Regions from separate parts of the Metabacillus sp. 84 genome, predicted to be linked through region 2. Evidence: riboswitches for the same ligand, from Rfam matches in the RefSeq annotation. Region 2 holds a riboswitch; the other holds the start of a gene.

Region 1 (8,375 bases), on a different contig from region 2:
ATTCAAGTCCCTGTGCGTATTTCGCAGCACTTGGACCTGCCACCATTCCTCCGTAAATAGCGGAAAGAAGGGAGTTGGCACCAAGACGGTTTGCTCCGTGCATGGAATAATCGCATTCGCCTGCTGCAAACAGTCCCGGGATGTTCGTCATCTGATCGTAATCCACCCACAGTCCGCCCATGGAATAGTGAACGGCAGGGAAGATTTTCATCGGAACTTTGCGCGGATCATCCCCCATGAATTTTTCATAGATTTCGATGATTCCGCCAAGTTTAATATCCAGCTCTTTCGGGTCTTTATGGGATAAATCGAGATAAACCATGTTTTCCCCATTGATTCCAAGCTTCTGATTTACGCAGACGTCGAAGATTTCTCTTGTAGCGATATCCCTTGGCACAAGATTTCCGTAAGCCGGATATTTCTCTTCTAGGAAGTACCATGGCTTCCCGTCTTTATATGTCCAGACACGGCCGCCTTCCCCCCTTGCGGATTCACTCATGAGGCGAAGCTTATCATCCCCCGGAATCGCGGTCGGGTGAATCTGAATAAATTCAGCATTGGAATAATAGGCACCCTGCTGGTAGACGATTGAAGCAGCAGAGCCCGTATTTATGACAGAGTTCGTGGATTTGCCGAATACAATTCCAGGTCCGCCCGTTGCCATAATGACTGCATCGGACCGGAACGATTTGATTTCCATGGAGGACAGATTCTGAGCAGTAATCCCGCGGCAGACCCGGTCATCATCCAAAACGATTCCAAGGAATTCCCAGCCTTCGAACTTTCTGACAAGCCCTGCCACTTCATAGCGGCGGACCTGCTCATCCAGTGCATAAAGCAGCTGCTGGCCGGTTGTAGCGCCCGCAAAAGCTGTTCTGTGATGCTGAGTTCCCCCAAAGCGGCGGAAGTCAAGCAGTCCTTCAGGGGTACGGTTAAACATGACGCCCATACGGTCAAGAAGATGAATGATAGAAGGAGCAGCTTCACACATTGCTTTTACCGGAGGCTGATTCGCCAAAAAGTCTCCCCCGTAAACCGTGTCATCAAAATGCTCCCAGGGGGAATCCCCCTCACCCTTTGTATTCACCGCTCCATTGATGCCGCCCTGTGCGCACACTGAATGTGAACGCTTAACAGGAACGAGTGAAAAAAGATCCACGCTGACTCCCTTTTCGGCAGCCTTTATAGTAGCCATTAAGCCGGCCAAACCGCCGCCGACGATTGTAATCCGATTGTTGTTCATCTAGCCCACTCCCTTGATTGACGTTTCCTCAATTAAACAAATGCAAAGATGGAACTTACTCCTACGTAAGCAAGTGCAACAAACACAGCAAGTGTTACATAGGTTGAAATCAGCTGGGAACGAGGTGTAACCGTAATTCCCCAGGTTACGCAGAAAGACCAGAGCCCGTTTGCAAAGTGGAACACTGTGGAAACAACACCCACCACATAGAAAGCGACCATTGCCGGATTGCTAAGAATATTTTCCATCATTGAAAAATTGACCGTCGCTCCGAATGCAGCGGCAATTCTTGTTTCCCACACATGCCATGCAACGAATACAAATGTAACAATGCCGCTGAACCGCTGCAGGACAAACATCCAGTTTCTGAAATAGCCATAGCGGGAAGCATTATTTTTCGCCGTAAAAGCAATATAAACACCATAAATAGCGTGGAATAATAGCGGCAGGAAAATGATAAATGTTTCTAAAACAATCCTGAATGGCAGGCTCTCCATAAAATGAGCCGCCTCATTAAATGCTTCTTCTCCTCTAGTCGCAAAATTGTTGACAACAAGATGCTGAATCAGGAAGATTCCTACAGGAATAACCCCCAGCAGCGAGTGCAGTCTGCGCAGCGCAAACTCCTTATTTCCAGCCATAATTCCTTTACCCCCTAATCAATGATAATCTGTAGTTTTTATTGGGTTTTCTCCTATCCCCATTTTACAGTCTGGAGCATGGGAGGGCTTTGTCATGGCAAGCTATTAAAATAGCATTTTATCCAACCTTATTTCCCAATATGCTGTCATAATTCTCTCGCCCGGATGATCAGGGAGCATGACTTTGAATCTGGCAGTTCTGCATTGGAAACTTTTGACTAAACCGCCGCTCCATCATAATTATAAACTGATAAAATGTGACAAATTCATTTTACTCCTAACATAATAGAGCGTCAAGAAAACGTGTTCATAAATTATAATTTTCGGAATTATTTTCGTTCTTCACAAAATTAACTTTATTACTATATTGAAATGTGAGAGAAAATATGCTTAAGAGCTTAGTATGGCAAGAAGGAATCATTTCTTGCCCTTGGCCTCTCCTAATATGGAACCCTCTTAAGCCCGATCTTCCTTTTATTTCATGTTAATAGCCTACGGTCTTGATATATAATGAGCATAGAGAGAGGGGAAATGAAATGAAAACGACACGTAATCAAGTAGAGGCTGAAAAGTATGAGGAGCTGTCAGTCCCTGCTTTTGGCCATGAAATGCTGCGGGAGATCCTTCTTCCCGAAATCCTTGGTCAGGAGTATCCTTCTTTGCTTTACTGGGCCGGCAGAAAGCTTGCAAGGCACTTTCCGCTGGAAACTGCAGAAGAGCTTCCCCGTTTTTTTCTTCAATCCGGATGGGGGACACTGACACTCTTACATAGAAAACAGGGAGAAATGGAGTTTGAATTGACCTCCGACCTGATCCTGACCCGCTTTCAAGCTCAAAAGGAGCCATCCTTCCAGCTGGAGGCCGGTTTTCTGGCAGAGCAGGTTCAGACAATCGGGAAGCATGCGGCTGAGGCCTACGAGCAGGTAAAACGCCGCTCCGGCAAGGTAATCTTGACCGTTAAATGGGATAAAAAGGACATGATCACAGATTGACCGGAAGCCATGATTTTTGGATCCCGGCTTAACCTGGCTGTCTGTAAAGCAAGGGTGCACCTAAAGGAAGAGCCCGGGAATGCTTGGTGAATAAGCATTCCCGGGTTCTTTTTTGTTCGTGCTTCGAACAGGATGAAGATGTCTTTTGATTCTGTTTATTAAACCGGCGCCTTTTTGCCGGATAGCTCGAATGCTTCATGAAGCGCTTCAACTGCCCTCACCATATCATCCTGCTCAATTACAGTGGATACCTTAATTTCAGAGGTGCTCACCATTTTCACTTCAATGCCCTCCTTGGCGAGCACCGAAAACATCCCTGCCGCCACCCCGGGATTGGAAACCATGCCGGAACCGACAATGGAAACTTTGGATAAGCCTTTTTCCGATTCAATTTTCTTGAACCTTAATTTTTTCTTATGAGTCTCAAGCACATCGATCGTTTCTTCCAGATCATTTGTTTTTACTGAGAAAGAAATCGTGCCGTTCTCTTTATCTGTCAGACTTTGAATGATGATGTCCACGTTTACCCCATGCTCCGCCAGTGTCGTAAATATAGTCGAAAGGGTGCTTAAATCATTCGGCAGGCCGCAAACGGACACTCTTGTTACCTGGTCCTCAAATGCAATTCCTTTAACAATTAAATTTTCTTCCAATGCACTTTCCTCCTCAATAAGCGTTCCCCGCTCGCCCTGCATACTGGAACGCACTTCCAGTGGAACCTGATAATTTTTTGCAAACTCTACTGCTCTTGGATGAAGAACACCCGCACCAAGATTCGCCAGCTCCAGCATTTCGTCATAGGATAGGCCAGCAAGCTTTCTTGCTCCTTGGATATAGCGGGGATCGGTCGTATAGACCCCTGTCACATCGGTATAAATGTCGCATTTATCTGCCTTCAGCGCCGCCGCAAGGGCAACAGCTGTTGTATCTGAACCGCCTCTGCCCAATGTTGTAATTTCCCCGTTTTCATCTCTCCCCTGAAAACCTGCTGCCACAACGATTTTCCCCCGGGTCAGCTCTTCTGTAATGCGGTCATCTTCAATGCGGGTTATGCGTGCATTTCCATGCCGGGATTCAGTGAAGATTCCCGCCTGGCCTCCGGTCAAGGAAACGGCTTCATAGCCCTTGGCCTGGAGAGCCATCGCTAGTAAAGAAATCGTGATCTGTTCCCCTGTAGTCAGCAGCATATCCATTTCTCTTTTGTCCGGCTTCGATGAAAGTTCCCCCGCAAGCGATACGAGCTGATCGGTTGTTTTCCCCATGGCCGAAACGACGACCACCAGGTCATGGCCATTTTCTTTTTCCTGGATTACTCTTTTTGCAACATTCAAAATTCGATCTGCAGATCCTACGGATGTTCCTCCAAATTTTTGTACGATCAGTCCCACGTTATCGCTCCTCTAGGTCAATGGTATATCGCAAGTTCTTTCAGATAAGAGCCCAAAATAAAAAGCAATGGGATGCCCCTCCCATTGCTTGCATAAACGAAAAAATTCTCCGCCCATACAATGAGATAGCTCTCCAAGAATAAAAATCTTGACAGCCCTGCATTTATTCAATGCAAAACCAGAAGAATCAGCAATGGCACCTTTTCCTCTTCGGCGGCGCTCCCCTTTCGGCATACATAAACGGAAAACCATTTTCCTGCTTATGCCTACTATTGAAGTCCGCACCTCTATCGTCATTTAACGAACTAAACGACCTGATTAAATTAGTTTGTATTCTATCAGAGGATTTGGAAAAGCACAAGTCTATTCTTTTAGCTTTTCATAGATCAGCTCTGCAGCCGCATAAGGAACACCGGCTTCTTTAATCTGCTCAACGGTCGCTTCCTTCATTTTTTTAACAGAGCCGAAATGCTTCAGCAGCATCTTCCTCCGCTTTTCCCCGATGCCGGGGATTTCATCCAATATGGATTGAATCGCGTTTTTTCCGCGGAGCTGTCTGTGGAACGTGATCGCAAAGCGATGGACCTCATCCTGAATCCGCTGCAGCAGATAGAACTCCTGTGAGCTGCGTTCGAGCTGAACAAGCTCAAGCGGGTCTCCAATCATCAAATTGGAAGTTCTGTGCTTATCATCTTTTACAAGGCCGGATACTGGTATTTGCAGAGACAGCTCATTCTCAAGAACATCTTTTGCTGCAGAAATCTGCCCCTTTCCTCCATCAATCACGATAAGATCGGGAAGAGGAAGGTTTTCTTTCAATGCACGGGAATACCTTCTCCGGACCACCTCTCTCATGGACTCATAATCATCAGGCCCGGTAACAGTCCGGATTTTATACTTACGGTACTCTTTTTTGGCCGGTTTCCCATCGATAAAAACAACCATTGCGGAAACTGGATCAGACCCTTGAATGTTTGAGTTGTCAAACGCTTCGATCCGGATTGGCACGGCGATTCCCAGCTTATCGCCGAGATTCTCGATGGCCTTAATTGTCCGCTCTTCATCCCGCTCGATTAACGAAAATTTCTCGCGGAGTGCAATTTTCGCATTTTTGTGAGCGAGCATCAGCAAGTCCTTCTTCGCACCGCGCTTCGGCTGGACCGCGCGCACATTCAGAAGCTGCTCCGCCAATTCCAGATCAGCGCTGTCCGGAATCATGATTTCCTTCGGCAGGAAATGATTGCTCTGCTGATAAAACTGGCCCAGGAATGTCAGAAATTCTTCATCCGGTTCATTATAGATTGGAAACATCGAAATATCCCGTTCAATCAGCTTGCCTTGCCGGACAAAAAATACTTGTACACACATCCAGCCCTTATCAAAAGCATAAGCAAACACATCCCGGTCCACAAAATCCGTCATCGACATCTTCTGCTTCTCCATTGTCGCTTCAATATGGACGATCTGATCCCTGTACTCCTTTGCCCGCTCAAAATCCATAGCCTCTGAAGCTTTATACATCTTATCGGTTAAATCCTTTTTAATCTCCTTGTACCCGCCGTTTAAAAACCGGCTGATCTCCTCAACCATTTTCCGGTTTGTTTCTTCCGTTACTGTATATACACAAGGGGCAAGACACTGCCCCATATGGTAATACAGGCAGACGCGGTCTGGCAGAGTGTTGCATTTCCTCAGCGGATACAGCCGGTCCAGCAGCTTTTTCGTTTCACGGGCTGCCTGGACATTTGGGTAAGGGCCGAAATATTTCCCCCGGTCTTTTTTGATTTTCCGCGTAACAATCAGCCGAGGATGGCGTTCACCGGTTATTTTTATAAATGGAAAGGACTTATCATCCTTGAGCATCACATTATATTTTGGATCGTATTTTTTAATCAGATTCATTTCTAAAATAAGGGCTTCGATATTAGAGGACGTCACAATGTATTCAAAATCCTCAATTTCATTGACAAGCCTTTGCGTCTTCCCGTCATGAGAGCCGCTGAAGTAAGAACGGACACGGTTCTTTAATACTTTGGCTTTCCCGACATAAATAATGGTCCCCTGTCTGTCCTTCATGAGGTAGCAGCCTGGCTGATCGGGAAGAATGGCTAATTTTTCTCTGATTTTGTCTTTCATATAACCACTTCCATCCAGTCATTTGCCTTATATTGTACGATATATATAGGAAAATTACTAAGAATAGCGCTGGAAACAGTGTCAGGCGCAGAGTATTGGCCCGAGGAGGCAATTTCCGATCAGATACCGGTGGTGTCGGAAAAACGGACGGCAGCGGGAATGGCGCCCATCTTCTACACGAGCGGTTCCCCATGATGCAGCCCTCCTGCAAGAAAATAAAAAAACCAGACCAATAAATCAGCCTGGTTCCTTATTTCAATTAAGCGTGTTTATTAAGTAATTCAGCAAGAGCTTCTTTCGGCTGATATCCAACCGCTTTATCCACTACTTCTCCATTTTTGAAAACGAGAAGAGTCGGGATGCTCATTACGCCGTACTTACCAGCAGTTTCCTGGTTTTCATCAACATCAAGCTTAACGATTTTCACTTTGTCACCCATGTCTTGGTCAAGCTCTTCCAGTACTGGGGCAATCATTTTGCAAGGTCCGCACCATGGAGCCCAAAAATCTGCAAGAACAACGCCTTCTCCAGTCTCAGCAGAGAAGTTTTGATCCGTTACGTGTGAAATAGCCATGTAGAATTCCTCCTAAATCTTTAAGAATATGCACTTAGTATAGCACCTTCCTGTAAGGCGTGCTAAGATTTTGCCTCGAAGTCATTATACCCAATCCTAGCAGGAATAACCCGGTTCGGTACTGGTATCGCTTGACGCGCTGGAAGGGGACTGTATTAATTCTTATCTTCCTTAAGGTATACATATGTATGCGTAAGCTTGTGCAATTACACCTTCGACATCAGACCGTTTTTCCTGTCCGCTTGAAATCGGGTGAATGATCCTTCCTGACACAAGGTTTAAATAACATTAGAGCCCCCGCAAACAGGCTTTTTGCGGGGGCTGCACTGGCTTATGAATGAACTTTAAGCTTTTTAAACTCTTCGGTCAGCAGGGGGACGACCTCAAACAGGTCCCCGACAATGCCGTAGTCCGCTACTTTAAATATATTGGCTTCTGGATCCTTGTTGATGGCAACGATGACTTTGGAGTTGGACATTCCAGCCAAGTGCTGGATGGCTCCGGATACGCCGCACGCAATATAAAGGTCCGGCGTGACCACTTTACCCGTCTGGCCAATTTGAAGGGAGTAATCGCAATAATCTGCATCACAAGCTCCGCGGGATGCCCCGACAGCGCCCCCTAAAACATCTGCCAGTTCCTTAAGCGGATTAAAGCCTTCTGTGCTCTTAACGCCTCTTCCTCCCGCAACAATCACTTTAGCTTCAGAAAGGTCTACTCCCTCCGTTGCTTTGCGGATCACATCTTTAACAATTGTGCGCAAATCTTTAATATCGGCTGCTGCTGTTTGAACCTCACCTGATCTGGATTCGTCTTTTTCAAGCGGGGCAATATTATTCGGACGGATTGACGCGAAAATCATGCCATCCGTTACGATCACTTTTTCAAATGCCTTTCCGGAGTAGATAGGGCGGGTAAAGACAATATTGCCTCCAGCCTCCTCTACGTTAATCGCATCCGAAACCAGTCCCGTATTTAGTTTTGCTGCAATTTTAGGCGAGAGATCCTTTCCGAGGGCAGTATGCCCAAACACCATTCCTTCCGGATTTTCCTGCTCTATGACCGTCATCAGAGCCTGTGAAAACCCATCCGGTGTGTAAGCTGAAAGCTTCTCATTTTCTACAGCTATGACACGGTCCGCACCGTATTGAATCATTTCTTCCCCAAGACCGGATACTTGATTCCCTATAAGAACAGCTACAATTTCTCCGCCCTCCGCAACAATTTTCCCGGCAGCAATCGCTTCGAAGGATACATTTCTCAATGACTGATCTCGTGATTCTCCCAATACTAGAACTTTTCTTGCCATTTTCATTTCCCCCTATTTCTCCGTATTCCCTTGCCTGTCATGAATTCCAATCAGATGACCTTAGCTTCGTTCCTAAGCAGGCTGACAAGCTC
Region 2 (8,375 bases):
TTTCTATTGATGAACCGAAGGAAGAATTCCTAAATCTTTATGGAGATATGGTTAATCAAATTACTTCTTCTCTTGGCGTAGACGGTGCATCTGCAGAATTAACTGATTTAAAGCTCTCTTATTCAATTGATAAAGAGACCTTCTTGCAGAATACTACAACTGTCATGATGTCAATGACAGTAGATGTTGAAGGCCAAACCATTGCCCTCGATCAGAAAGTCGATGGCACGTTCAGCAAGTACAATGAACTGAATGACCTGGAAGTCCCTGAAGAAGTAACCGATTCTGCACAGCCAATGGAGTAAATAATCAAATTGGACCTGCCGGTGGACTAGTGTGACTGCGAAGAACCCCCACCGTCAAATGGTTAGCCCGTTTAAAGCTTATCCATACGGATATCCAATCTAAATAAAAGGCTCTGTTAATTTAGCTTTTGATTACAGCCAGCAGGCGTTCGTTTATCTTTGGGCGGGCGGTAAGCCTCCTTGCCGCTATGCGGCAGCGGGATCTGCCCTATCCTGCCGCTCTCAAACGTAAAGGCTCACGCCCTTCTTTTCAGTCAACAGGTTTTAGTAATCAGCCCCATGCTTTAACATAGCCAATTAAAAAATGAACCGGCTGCCTTATGCCGGTTCATTTTCTATCTATTAGATACGATTTTCATCTGTCTTTTTTGCTTTTTCTTCATCCTCGTCCATCATCCCGCGGGTAGCATTTTTGAATTCCCGGAGCGTTCTTCCTGCTGCTTTCCCAAGCTCCGGAAGCTTTTTTGGTCCAAACAGCAGCAGTGCCACCACTAGTATCAATAAGATTTCTCCAAATCCCAAACTGCCCATATTCTAATCCCCTTTGTGTTACAGTTTGTCAGTCTTGATTAAATTATAGGTGATTTACTGGGAAAAACCAAGAGAATACTTATAATTTTCTGACGGATTCGCAGGTGGAAGGTTAAGGTAATCTGATGTTTCCATTGACGATTCTTATGAAATCATTTATCATTTTCAAGTATCATAATTCAATAAGAAAAATCCTCACTCCATATCTCGGTGAGGTAGAGGTTGCACCAATTATTAGTAACCGGGCTGAAGCCGTTGGGGCTGTTGATGTCTGTTGAAAGGAAAAGGTGCCGAAGCAAGCTGATACCAATCATCAGTCCTTGCTGGGCCTGTATTTAATAAATACAGGACTGCCGCAGTATTCATCGCGGAGCGCTATCAGGAGATAGGTTGAGGCGACTATGTATAGGAAACGCATGGATTGCTCCATGCGTTTTTATTTATGTGCATAACGTCCTCCATCTTCCTTTAAGCAGCAAATCATATAAGGAGGATTTACAATGGAACAAAAAAAATGGGGCTTTTGGCTGCTATCTGCTTTTGTAATCGGAAATATGGTCGGATCCGGCATTTTCATGCTTCCGAGCACACTTGCACAAATGGCCAGTCCTATGGGAGTAGCCTCTGCATGGCTGGTTACCGGCCTCGGGGTCTTAATGATTGCCCTCGTATTTGGAAATCTTTCGGTGAGAAAGCCGGAGTTAACCGGGGGGCCTCAAAGCTACGCAAGGGCCATGTTTAAATCAGAGAAAACCGGAAAGGCTGCAGGATTTAGTATGGTGTGGGGCTACTGGGTAGCAAACTGGATCAGCAATGTTGCCATCATCACAAGCTTTGCAGGTTACTTATCGGCATTTCTTCCAATCATGAAAGATACGACCGTCCTCTTTTCTGTCGGGCCTCAGGAAATCGAACAAGGCCGGCTGATTACTTTTGCTGTTTGCACCATCTTATTATGGGGAACTCATACAATTCTTGTGAACAATTTGAATGCAGCAGGCCGGCTGAATTTTGCTGCTACCGCATCGAAGGTAATCGGCTTTATGCTCTTTATTGGCGCTGCCCTGTTCGCATTTCAGGGAGCAAGCACTGGAGAATGGTACTTCGAAGTCCAATCAAACGGGGAACCACAAGGACTTTTTAAGCAGGTACAGCTTGCAGCTGTTTCAACCCTCTGGGCTTTTGTAGGAATCGAATCGGCTGTGATCCTGTCCGGGCGTGCCCGCTCCCAATCAGATGTAAAAAAAGCAACGATTTTTGGATTGCTGGTTGCGCTATCCATTTATATGATTACGACATTGCTTACAATGGGTGTTATTCCAAGAGAAGAGTTAATGCAGTCTGACAAGCCATTTGTTGATGTTCTCGCTCTTTTCCTTGGAGACGCCGGCGGGACAGCGATGGCCATTCTTGCCCTTATCTCCTTATTCGGTTCTACTCTGGGCTGGATTTTAATGAGCTCAGAAGTCGCCTACCAGGCAGCCAAGTCTGGAATTTTCCCGGCTGCATTCGGAAAAAACAATAAAAAAGGAAGCCCTGTGGTTTCCCTCACGATTACCAATATCATGTCACAGCTGTTTATCTTTTCAGTTATCTCAGGCACAATCAGTGAAGCTTACACGTTCCTGACAACTTCAGCTACACTTGCCTATCTGATTCCATACCTTGTTTCTTCTATCTATTATTTAAAGCTCGTTTTAAACGGCGAAACGTTCAGCGAAATCAAAGGATCCAGAGTAAGAGAAGGATTGATTGCTTCACTGGCGCTGATCTACAGTGTGTACGTTATCATCTCCGGAACGTCAGACCTTAAGACATTCTTCCTCGGCATAGGTCTCTTCCTTGCAGGCCTGATTGTGTATCCTCTTCTTAATCGGAAGAAGCATGAACAGCCGGATTCAGATTCCGGCACATTATAAATCTGTAAAATAAAGCCCGGGAGTGCTGAATAAGCATTCCCGGGCTTTTTCTAATTCTATTCAACTCGGCTTTTGATCGCAGCAGGCTTGCGTAAGCCTTCCGCTCCAATTAACAGGTGCTGGCAATCAGCATAATGCTTTATGATAACCATTCTTTTAAACTGATCTTAAGTATCTTTAGGGTTACAATCATTGACTTAAGAGCCTTTTATTCCAGGATGTCTTTCTTTATAATCTTGTTATGCTGTCTTGTTCGCTATTTTTGAGCTGTATAACAAAAAGCCCTAATGGACTTTTTGCTATCTTTTCGTCTGCCAATATAAAGTACCGCTAATAAAGGTCACTAAAAGGAAGGCTGCAATTGCTGCCAGGAAAAAATGACTGCTGAAGTACTTGTCCTCTTCTTCTTTATTTTCCTGCAGATTTTGACTGATGCCCTGGCCTTCCGGAATAGCGGATTCCAGTTTTGCTGAAGCCAGTTCCTGCCCATCCTCGCCGTGTACAACCAGCTCATTTAGCCGATTTATCTTTGTTGTCACCTTTTCATCTTTGCCTTTAGTATAGGGAATAGGTTCCGTTAGTTGAAGCGGTTCTTTTTTATCATTTACAAGCGAAGCCGCAGGCGCGATTTCTTTCGTTTCAAAGTGTCCAAATCCATAATCAAGTAATTTTTCTGTATCATTATACGTACCACTGTCATTAGGGGACTTTAGTGTTACTGCAATTAAGCTTAACCCATTTTTTTGCGCTGCTGTAACAAGGGTAAAGCCTGATTGGGACACGAACCCGTTCTTTCCGCCCGTCACCCCTTCATAAGGCCGCTGCTTCAGCATTTTATGGTGGGTTAAAAGAGTCGTTTGCCAGGTCTCCCCTTCCCATTCCATAGATTTTGTTCCAAAAATTTCTGCAAATTGCTCATTCTTTATGGCATACTTTGTTATTTTGCCCATATCCGCTGCAGTTGTCCGATGGTCCGGATCAAACAGACCGCTTGGATTTACAAAGTTCGTTTGCTCAACCCCAACGTCTTTTAGTAAATATTCATTCAAATCCTTCGAAAACTGCTCGACATTTCCGCTCATATGTTCAGCTATAGCAATTGCCGCATCATTTCCGGAGTTAATCAGCATTCCCTGAATCAGCCGTTTAAGAGGAACCTGCTCTCCTTCTTCCAGAAAAACTTTAGTCCCTTCTGCATTCCTGGCCTTTTCACTTACTGTTACGATTTCATCCAAATCCCCGTTTTCAATTGCATAAATAGCGGTTGCGATTTTTGTAATACTCGCAGGGTACATAGAAGCATGACCATTCTTTTCGTATAAAATACGCCCAGTTTTTGCATCCATTAAAACGGCTCCTTCACTTTTCAGCGAAAGGTCAGGATCCTTAATGCCGCTTGCTTTGTCCGGGTGCATGATAATGAATAGTGTGAAAGCCGCGATCATCGTGTGCAGGATCTGCTTCATGGATTTACTCTCCTTATCTGTTCCGTTCATAGTTAGTCCTTTTCTAGAATATCAACTTCACAATCTGAAAACAATGTAAATTAATTGAATTCGCTGCATATTCTTACATGGATGAAAACAAAAAAAGGAACCCTGCAGCATCCCGGGTTCCTTTTTTTCATTTCTGAATCAGTTTTTTTTGAAGATACCGGATCGTTTCTCCATCTGTTGCTGCAGGCAGCTCAAATTGCTGCTGATAGGGCTCGTCCCCCTTACCCGTAACGACAATCCAGTCCTTTGGTTTTGCAATCTTAAACATATGCTTGATAGCCATAGTACGGTCAGGAATAAGAGATCCCTTCTCACTGCCGAATGTTTCCTGAAGCCTGATTAATTCATCCATTAATTCATGCTCGGGTACACCGTTGGCATCATCCTGTGTCAGAATGTATCCATCACTCAAATCAGAGGACAATTGAATCATTTCGCTGCGCTTTGATTCATCTCTCCCTCCCCTGAAGCCAAAAATGTGATAAACATTTTCTGCCCCGCATTCTCTTGCAGTTTTCAGACAATGATACAGCGCGTCAGGAGTATGGGCATAATCGACCATGCAGGTAGGCTCGCCCTTCTGCACATACATCTCATTCCTGCCGGGAACTCCGGAAAAGCTTAACAGCGCCTCTTGAATCACTCGCGATTCGATCCCGATTTGTTGAGCTGCCAGAAAAGCCAGTCCTGCATTAAACACGTTATGAAGACCTGGAATCGCAAGCTGGATAAAATGACCTCTATTTTCAGTTTCTTTAAAAATGGCAGACGGTAGCGTATTTGCCTTCCATTCTGATAAACTAAGGTCATTTTCAAGGCCTTCCCCGAATGTCAGAACATCATGTCCTTCTGCCTTTATATTTTCTGTAAGCTTCCTTCCCCACGGTGTATCCGTATTAACAATCGCCTTCCCTGCAGGGGACATCTGGGCGAATAGCCGGGACTTCACTTGAAAATATTCCTCCATCGTATCATGGTAATCGAGATGATCCCGGTCGAGGTTCGTAAACAGCGCGTAATCAAATTGAAGGCCTTCCACGCGATGCTGGCTGATGCCATGTGATGAAACCTCCATCACTGCAAACTCATCCCTGCTCAGATGAAGCAATTTCTGAAGCTCGAGGCTGTCCGGAGTTGTATTGGAGGCTCTGTACCATTTTCCATTTATGTAATTGGCGATTGAACCAAAAAGGGCGCAGGAATATCCCGCTGATTCTACTATATGTTTTATCATATAAGCAGTCGTGGTTTTCCCGTTCGTTCCGGTAATTCCGATCATTTTATGTTTCTGCTGAGGATTGCCGTAAAAAGCGATGGCCATTTCCGCCATCTGCTTTCTGCTGTCGTTCAGGTGAACATAGGGAACAGGAAGGTTATTAAGTGCTTTTTCTCCAGCGACAGCCACAGCCCCTGCTTCAATCGCAGCGTTGATATATTGGTGTCCATCCTGGTCATGACCCGAAATGGCAATAAAAAAATCTCCCGCCTTCACGCATCTTGAATCGGACGTAATCCCTTTTATTTCAATGGATTTAAGATTTTCCAATTCAGGCTCGGGACGGATGGATGAAGATAAAAGCAGCTGATGTAAATTCATAAGGTTGAAACTCCTTCATTTATCTTTTTCACATGGTTCGAAATCCGCCTGTGTTTTTTATCCTTGCCGGGTGATTTTATTATTTGCTGAAAAAAGGGTTTACCCTGAGTTATAATCTGGAAATTGCATGGAAGCGGAGTATGAAAGCTTATGGGAAAAGGGCGCTGCTTCTGAGAAACAGCACCCTATAAGAGACGGTCATTATTTCGGTTTAGTCATTTGCTCTGGAATGACATATTCATCAAATTGCTTTTCAGTAAGAAGATTAAGCTGCAAAGCCGATTCTTTTAACGTCAGACCTTCTTTATGGGCATGCTTCGCAATTTTTGCTGCATTTTCATATCCGATGTGCGGATTTAATGCCGTAACGAGCATGAGAGATTCTTTAAGGTATTTGCCGATCACCTCATGATTCGGCTGGATCCCTTTGGCACAGTGCTCATTAAAGGAAAGAAGGGCATCTGAAAGCAGTCGGACGGATTGAAGGAAGTTATACAAAATGACCGGCTTATATACATTTAATTCAAAGTTCCCCTGGCTTGCTGCAAAGCCTATTGCTGCATCATTCCCCATTACCTGAACCGCCGTCATTGTTAAAGCCTCGCTTTGCGTCGGGTTGACTTTCCCTGGCATGATGGAGCTTCCAGGTTCATTTTCAGGAATAATCAGCTCGCCAATACCGCATCTGGGGCCGCTGGCTAAAAAGCGCACATCGTTTGCAATTTTCATTGCATCGGCAGCCAGCCCTTTAATGGCTCCATGGGCATAAACCATTTCATCGTGAGAGGTTAATGCATGGAACTTATTCGCAGAAGAAATAAATGGGAAGCCTGTATACCTGGCAATTTCCTGAGCTGCTTCATCCCCAAATTCAGGATGGGCATTGATGCCGGTTCCAACAGCTGTTCCTCCTATCGCAAGGTTAAGCAAGTGGGAAGTACCTTCTTCTATCATTCCCTTTGATCGTTCAAGCATATAGGACCAGCCGCTGATCTCCTGGCCAAGTGTAATCGGAGTCGCATCCTGCAAATGAGTCCGGCCAATTTTCACGATGTCCTGAAACTGACCGGATTTTTCCTCCAGCGTCTTTTGGAGCTGTTCCACAGCAGGAAGGAGCTGGTCTTTTACCGCTCTTAAAGCGGCAATGTGCATCGCAGTCGGAAACGTATCGTTTGAGCTCTGGCTCATGTTCACATCATCATTTGCATGGATTTTGGCTTCCCCTTCACCAAGAATCTCATTGCCCCTTCTCGCGACAACCTCATTTACATTCATATTGCTTTGAGTGCCGCTTCCCGTTTGCCAAACTGCCAGCGGAAACTGCTCGTCCCACTTCCCATCAAGAATTTCATCACATGCCTGGACAATCGCTTCTGCTTTTGCTGCCGTAAGCTTTCCTAATTTTTCATTGGAAACAGCCGCACTTCGTTTTAAAACGGTAAATGCATAAATAACTTCCAGCGGCATTTTTTCGGTACCGATTTTAAAGTTCTCCTTGCTCCTCTGTGTCTGGGCTCCCCACATTTTATCTGCCGGAACCTCAATTTCCCCCATTGTATCCTTCTCAATTCTTGTTTGCATGATTATTGATCCCTCCCCTCATTCATTCCCCCATGAACCTGCCGCTTAATCCCTCATTTCTTCTTTGAGCAAAGAAAAAAGCTCAACGTCCTGAAATTTCCCATTCATCCATTCGTATTTCCTCAGCCTTCCTTCGTACCGGAAGTTCAGCTTTTTGAGAAGACCGATCGAACTTAGATTATCGGGCACGACTTTTGCTTCAATCCTGTTTGCCCCCATCTCTCTAAAGGAAAGATCAAACAACAATTGAAGCGCCTCTGCCATGTAACCCTGGCCCCAATAAGGCATGCCGAGCTCATAGCCAATTTCACCTCTGGAATTTTCCTCATCCCACTCGTTAAATCCGCATGTTCCGAGCAATTCGTTCGTATTCTGATCAAGAATTGACCACCGGAATGCTTTCCTCTTTCCCGAGAGTGACCGAAGAATATAGATCATGGATCTGACTTCGGTTATCGTGCCTGCTGCCTGCATATTTAAATAACGGACCACTTCCGGATCAGACCAAATCGGGTACAGCTGCTCCGCATCCTTTTCTTCCAATTCCCTAAGCCGGACTCTCTCCCCTGTTCTTTTCATGGTTACTCTCCCATAGACTTGTTTTTTAAAAACCCGCTCATCCTTAGAGTGTTTGTATTTAGGATTTGTTCTGCCATACTCTTTTGATGTATAAGAAACCGAATAATTTCTCTCAAAAGAACATATGAAAAGCTTCCAGTTCTTCCTTGCTGCCCATTAATCGTATTTGAGCCAAAAACATCTTCCTTTTCTTTTATGATTTCATCATCTTAACGGGTACAAGCCCGAATGTCCAGAGTACTTACTGACTCCACCTGCTATAATGAATGTGTCCCTGCTGCTCTCATCCTGCAGCATAACCCATCCGGACATCGGACAGACTGAAACCTGCCGATTGAATATACGTACTATTAGCTACTAACCATAA

What was found. A riboswitch is a leader RNA that binds a small molecule or an ion and turns the genes downstream of it on or off. The one in region 2 is predicted to bind lysine.
Region 1: linked by a shared signal. The riboswitch ahead of ACQCV8_RS06205 (aspartate kinase) and the one ahead of ACQCV8_RS01200 (amino acid permease) in region 2 are both predicted to bind lysine.

What each region holds. Positions count from the first base shown of each region.
Region 1 covers NZ_JBNILN010000002.1:308,987-317,361, reverse strand. The annotation lists gene sdhA (succinate dehydrogenase flavoprotein subunit) at 1-1,243, opposite strand, end outside; gene ACQCV8_RS06215 (succinate dehydrogenase cytochrome b558 subunit) at 1,276-1,884, opposite strand; gene ACQCV8_RS06210 (YslB family protein) at 2,421-2,876, shown strand; gene ACQCV8_RS06205 (aspartate kinase) at 3,035-4,264, opposite strand; lysine riboswitch at 4,383-4,562, opposite strand; gene uvrC (excinuclease ABC subunit UvrC) at 4,628-6,400, opposite strand; gene trxA (thioredoxin) at 6,660-6,974, opposite strand; gene ACQCV8_RS06190 (electron transfer flavoprotein subunit alpha/FixB family protein) at 7,306-8,283, opposite strand; gene ACQCV8_RS06185 (electron transfer flavoprotein subunit beta/FixA family protein) at 8,334-8,375, opposite strand, start outside.
Region 2 covers NZ_JBNILN010000001.1:220,259-228,633, forward strand. The annotation lists gene ACQCV8_RS01190 (DUF6612 family protein) at 1-305, shown strand, start outside; gene ACQCV8_RS01195 (twin-arginine translocase TatA/TatE family subunit) at 648-836, opposite strand; lysine riboswitch at 1,045-1,222, shown strand; gene ACQCV8_RS01200 (amino acid permease) at 1,337-2,755, shown strand; gene ACQCV8_RS01205 (D-alanyl-D-alanine carboxypeptidase family protein) at 3,055-4,221, opposite strand; gene ACQCV8_RS01210 (UDP-N-acetylmuramoyl-L-alanyl-D-glutamate--2,6-diaminopimelate ligase) at 4,379-5,848, opposite strand; gene fumC (class II fumarate hydratase) at 6,050-7,429, opposite strand; gene ACQCV8_RS01220 (GNAT family N-acetyltransferase) at 7,475-8,008, opposite strand; partial or broken gene ACQCV8_RS01225 (DUF3970 family protein) at 8,048-8,134, opposite strand.